Regions from separate parts of the Wukongibacter baidiensis genome, predicted to be linked through region 2. Evidence: riboswitches for the same ligand, from Rfam matches in the RefSeq annotation. Region 2 holds a riboswitch; the other holds the start of a gene.
The links. A riboswitch is a leader RNA that binds a small molecule or an ion and turns the genes downstream of it on or off. The one in region 2 is predicted to bind glycine.

Region 1: another riboswitch for glycine. It lies ahead of gcvT (glycine cleavage system aminomethyltransferase GcvT); the one in region 2 lies ahead of nuoE (NADH-quinone oxidoreductase subunit NuoE).

What each region holds. Positions count from the first base shown of each region.
Region 1 is NZ_CP138202.1:1,870,794-1,873,989, reverse strand. Features, by position in the region: gene R9X47_RS08500 (stage II sporulation protein M) at 1-88, opposite strand, end outside; gene R9X47_RS08495 (RDD family protein) at 218-934, shown strand; glycine riboswitch at 1,203-1,307, shown strand; gene gcvT (glycine cleavage system aminomethyltransferase GcvT) at 1,677-2,783, shown strand; gene gcvH (glycine cleavage system protein GcvH) at 2,818-3,196, shown strand, end outside.
Region 2 is NZ_CP138202.1:3,797,212-3,800,407, reverse strand. Features, by position in the region: gene nuoF (NADH-quinone oxidoreductase subunit NuoF) at 1-746, opposite strand, end outside; gene nuoE (NADH-quinone oxidoreductase subunit NuoE) at 750-1,271, opposite strand; glycine riboswitch at 1,485-1,563, opposite strand; glycine riboswitch at 1,567-1,667, opposite strand; gene R9X47_RS17180 (S4 domain-containing protein) at 2,608-3,147, shown strand.

The DNA.
Region 1 (3,196 bases), 1.9 Mb from region 2:
AAATTCCCTTTTTATCTAATATATCAGTAAGTCGTTTTAATTCTTCCCAAGAAGATGAATGTTTCTGTATAAACTGATTATCTTTCAAATTTAATCACCTCTCCTCAACCATTGTATCAAATAAATAATTAGAAATAAATGGGTAAATTCCAGAAAATGATTATAAGTGTGTCAGAGGGCTGTGGTTTGAATTGAAAGATAGGAATGGAGTGAAATCATGAATACAGTAAAGATTACAACCCCTGAAAATATAGAGGTAGAATATAGGTTAGCAGGATTAGGGTCTAGAGGAGCAGCTGCCGTAGTAGACTCCTTGATTCAAACGGCTGCCATACTAGTAATTGTAATAACCATTATCGCCCTGCAAATAAATCCTAAGGATTTATTTGATGAACATGGAGGATGGTTTGTAGGAGGAGTTATAATACTTGTGTGGCTAATAACCTATGGATATTTTATAATATTTGAGATGACCATGAATGGAATGACTCCAGGTAAAAAACTTTTAGGTATTAGAACTCTTCGAAATAATGGAGAACCAATAACAATAAAACACTCTATTATTAGAAATCTTTTTAGAATCATTGTTGATGCCTATGGTGTAGGTGTAGTACTAATCTTTTTTTCAAAGCAGCATAAAAGAGTTGGTGATTATGTTGGGTCAACAATGGTAGTGGTGGTAGAAAAAAAGGATATTCCTATAGTTTTAGGAATAAATGAAATCAGAGAACAGAACTATAAATACTCCATTACTAAAGAAGAACATAGATTGTTGAAAGAATACTATCAAAGAAAAAGTAGCCTTGATGAAAATATTATAGAACTAGAAAAAGAATTGGGAAAGTATTTTGCTGAAAAACTAGAAATCGAAAAAAATGAAGGTGAATATGATAGATTCTTAAAGGAACTATTAGAGCAAGGCGTTAGGTTATAAATAGTATTCTTTGACAAATATTTATTCAAGTCACTTAAAGTAATATTTTGTTAATATGCATAAAGTTATCACGTTTAAATCATTTTTGGGCTAAAAAAGTCATATGCTAAGCTTCGTATGTGGCATGATTACGATAAAAATCATATATTTATAAGAAAATAAAAAAAGTTGTTGTTAAAACAATATCAACTGTTGAAATTTTCAGAAAAATGTTATATTATAAAAATAACATTTAAGATGATATTTATTCGAAATTGAAAATTGCCAAATGATGGTAGCGTGAGATATCTTTTATTGAAGAAGCCGAAGAAGCAATATGAAAGGTGGCCAGCCTTTTATAGAAACTTTCAGGCAAAAGGAGCGCTACTTGATGGAACTCTGGAGAGTCCGGGATTCGGCGCCGAAGGGGAAATACATTATTGACTGAAATAATGTAGACGCTCTCAGGTCAGAAGACAGAGAATATGATGGCATGATTATTTTACATGTCCTTATATTCTTTTTTTATTGCATAGAATGAAGAAGATGAGGCGTAGAAGGCGGTGATATATACCCCCCGAGTCTATGGGGAGAATATTTCTTTGAATATAGCATATAACTTTTAATATGAAATGATATTATTTATTACTTTAACCTATAATACTAAGGATGATTTAATTAATAATCGGACACGAATTTATGACTATATTCTGAAGCATTAACAAAGATCTGAGATTGAAAATTTGGAGGGAGGAATTCTAATATGAATGAATTAAGAAAAACATCTCTGTTTAAATCCCATGAAAAGCATGGAGGAAAAATTGTTAACTTTTCAGGATGGGCACTTCCCGTACAGTATGAGGGTTTGACGGCTGAACATGAAGCAGTTAGAAACTTTGCAGGATTATTTGACGTATCCCATATGGGTGAAGTTGAGGTTAAAGGAAAAGAAGCCTTTGATTTTGTTCAAAACTTGGTTACTAATGATGTATCGGTACTTGAAGATAATCAGGTTATCTATACCTTTATGTGTTACCCCCATGGCGGAGTTGTAGATGATCTTCTAGTTTACAAATTTACAAGCAATCACTTTTTCCTTGTAATTAATGCAAGCAACATAGAAAAAGATTTTAAATGGATGAAGGAAAATGTGGGAACCTATGAGGTGGAACTTGCTAACATATCCGATGATGTATCTGAAATGGCTATTCAAGGTCCAAATGCGCAGAAAATATTGCAGGAACTGACAGACACTGAGCTTTCGGAAATAGGTTTTTTCTATTGTAAGAGGGATGTAAAAGTAGCCGGTGCCAATTGTCTAGTATCTAGAACTGGGTACACAGGTGAAGATGGATTCGAAATATATCTTGCTCATGATGATGCTGAATTGGTATGGGATAAACTAACGGAGGCAGGGAAAGAATATGGATTGAAGCCTGCAGGACTGGGAGCAAGAGATACCTTAAGATTTGAGGCTACACTGCCCCTTTATGGCAATGAACTATCTGAGGATATAACGCCGTTAGAAGCTGGACTTGGATTCTTCGTAAAACTTGATAAGGAAAACTTCATTGGAAAAGAAGCCTTGGTAAAGCAAAAAGAAGAGGGTCTTAAGAGGAAAATTGTTGGTTTCGAAATGATAGATAAAGGGATACCAAGACACGGATACGATGTAATGGCAGATGGAAAGAAGATAGGTTTTGTAACCACTGGTTATGCTGCGCCAACTGTAAATAAAAATATAGGTTTAGCCATGGTTGATATTGAATATGCTAAGCTTGAAACTCCAATAGAGATTCAAGTCAGAAAGAGAGTCTTGAAGGCTAAGGTGGTAAGTAAGAGATTCTATACTAAAAAGTATAAGAAATAGAGAGAAAGAAAAAAATTTTGAGGAGGAATTTATTATGAAAATAGTTGAAGGACTTTATTATTCAAAGGATCATGAGTGGGTTAAGGTTGAAGGCGATAAGGCTACTATTGGAATTACAGACTATGCACAGCATGCCCTTGGAGAAATCGTTTATGTTGAAATGCCAGATGTTGATGACGAAATAGATGCTGGCGATGTTTTTGGGGTTATTGAGTCTGTAAAGGCTGCCTCTGATTCATTCTTACCTATTTCAGGAAAGATCGCAGAAGTAAATGAAGAATTAGAGGATTCACCAGAACTCTTAAACGAGAAGCCGTATGAAAGCTGGATTTTAGCGGTAGAAATGTCAGATAAATCTGAGCTAGATAATCTAATGAGTGATAAGGAATACGAAGAGTTTTGTAAAAGTGAAA
Region 2 (3,196 bases):
TCCTTACCTAAGAAGCCCTTTTCTCTGGCTTGTTTGATAGCTATTTCAAGGCGAACTATCGCCAAAGGATACTCTGCCCTAACATAGATAACACCTTGCTTTGCACCTATGGCATATCCTCCAATAATCATACCCTCAATCAAACTGTGGGGATCACCCTCTAGGATACTCCTATCCATAAATGCACCTGGGTCTCCCTCATCTGCGTTACAAACAATATATTTAGTTTCTCCTGGAGATTTCCTAGCCGCATTCCACTTGAACCATGTCGGGAATCCAGCTCCACCTCTGCCCCTTAGTCCAGATTTCTTAATCTCTTCGATTACCTCATCGGGACTCATTTCTTTAATACATTTTTCAGCGGCCTTATATCCGTCATCTTTCATATATTCTTCTATATATTCAGGATTGATGATTCCACAATTTCTTAGGGCAATTCTTTCTTGTTTATCCAATATATCTTGATCATTCCCACTAATAACATACTCATGGGCTACTTCTTTTCCCACTATATGCTTTGTTATTATCTCTGTAACCATCTCTGGATTTACCTTTACATAGGTGATCTTTTCATTCTTCTCGTCTATAACATCCACTATTGGCTCTAGATGGCACATTCCTATACAGCCAGTAAGTGTAAGCTCTACATCAAGACCTTTATTCTTTATTTCATCTTCAAATTCCTTATGAACTTTATTTGCTCCCGCTGCAATACCGCAGCTTCCTTGCCCAATAACTATCTTCATACTCTACACCTCCTGACCTTCTTTTTTCTTAATATCCCTTACAATTTCCTTTGCCTTGTCAGGTGTAAGGTTTCCATAGGTTTCTCCGTTAATCATCATAACCGGTGATAAACTACAACAGCCAAGACAGGCAACATTTTCTAATGTAAATAAATCATCATTTGTGGTTTCACCTTCATTTATACCAAGTTCATCACAAATGGCCTCTTCAATAGCCTTTGATCCATTAACATGGCAAGCAGTCCCTTGACATAGCATGATAACAAATTTACCTACAGGTTCTAGTCTAAACTGAGTATAGAAGGTTGCTACGCCTAGTATCTTAGATGGCTTTATTCCCGTCTCCTCAGCTACATAATTTAAAGCCCTGCGAGGCAAATAATTATATATTTCTTGTACCGCCTGAAGAATACTAATAAGACTCCCAGACACACCCTTATATTTTTCTAGTACAGGATCTAACTTTTTAAGATCAATCTGAGGATCACTCATATTAGATTGCTTTTTCCCACAACAGCATTGCATTTGTTTCCACTCCTTTCAAAATATATACGTGAAATGAATATTAAAACTTCAATCCCATATTGTCACTCTGATTATTTTATAATCACGATTACCACATTTGTGAAAAAAACCACAATTTTTGCCATAGGTAATCTTTTTGCTTTCTCATTAGCGTTTCCTATCCGTTTAGAAAAAAATATGAATGACATCCACAATAAAACGTCACTCATACTTCTCTGTTTCTTTGCCTGAGAGATTCTACAAGAGAGATGTTTTGTATTGCTCCTTCGGCGCCTATAAGGTCTTTCCAGAGTTCCATCCGATAGCGATCCTTTTGCCTGAAAGATTCTATATAGATTGAGAGAGGCTATATATTGCTTCTTCGGCTCCCCTAGGGGTATCTCTCGCTACCATCACATGGATAACTATGAAATTTTCATTCAATTACGAATATTTATTAACTTCTATATATATTATCATGTTTATCGAAAAATTTCAATATTTGCAAGAAGATAAGTAAAATTTTTCATGGTTTATTAATTTTTTTACATATACAATGAATATTTGTATGCAATTACAGGTTTTTAGGCAAACGTTATCCTAATTTTTTCTAATTATTTTATCAATTTTGCAATTTAAACTTTTAAAAATTTCATTTTCATCACAAATCCCATTAGTTATTTATTAATCACTGTGTATGAATAATCTTTTTGTGTACTATTTGTTCGCTGGTTTCTCCATGATTTGACATCTTTGTATAGCTCATGTATAATCAAAATGATGAAAACAAAATGAAGGAGTAGATTGACTTTATGAGAAGATTATTTTTTAACATTGTTAAGTAGAGGAAATAAATAATTCTAGAGAAAGCTTTTGAGGCGTCTAAATAGTATGCCTGTTTTTTTGATGCTTTCTTTGACAATGTTGAAAATTAAGATTTGCATAGGGTTTTATCTATAGTTAAACAACATCAAAATATATTTCAAAGAAATTAGTGAAGATTCCTATTTTCTTGCATTGAAAATTATTGTATTTCTAAATTGTTTAGCTATATAAATATTAATTATAGACCATGCTGATTTTATGCATGGTTTTTTTATATTCAATTTGATTTATTCTGTCAGCACTTGGATTGGATATAAATTAATAGTTTAACCCCAGAGGCGATTTTAATCGCCTCTATTTTTTTGTTTTCAATTCCATTAAAAGCTAAGGAGGTGAACCCATGCCGATATTTACTGAAAACTTCAACGGGACTTTTAAAAACTAACTACAGGTAAGGTGTTGTATATGATATTAAAAATAAAAACTACTAATTCTATTTACCTTGCCTGGACAATTTCGGGAGGTAAGGTAAATGAGTCAGTTAACATTAAATTGGGAGTTATTCGAAGAAAAGATTGATAGTGTAGAGAGGTATTGCTCAAGCTGTGGAAGGAAGGTTATCTTCTATGATTCTATGGTAAGAAGACACAATGCTAATGGCAAAAATATATATAAATACGCTATATATAAATGTGAAAAGGGACATACGTGGAATAAAATTCTGAACAAGTATCTTTCAAATAAGTCAAATAGCCTTAGTGATCCTGATTCCCTTGAACAGAATGGATATCTTAAGGATGAACAATATAAGAATGAAGGTGCCCCAGAGCTGAGGATTGATAAATTCTCTATTTCAGAATACAGTGAAAAAAATATCGATAGGATAGATATTTTTATCAAGAATTACAACTATAAGGTTAGATTGGATAAGCTTTTAAGTGAAAATCTAACAGATACAAGTCGAACTCAAATACAACAGAGGATTAAAGATTCTCAAATATTAGTAAACGAAAAAAAATCTAAGGCTAAATATTTTATAAGAGACAAGGATAAAATCACTATTTTTATTTAATTATAATAAAGTAGCCATCCATATTTCTATCTATGGATGACTACTTTAT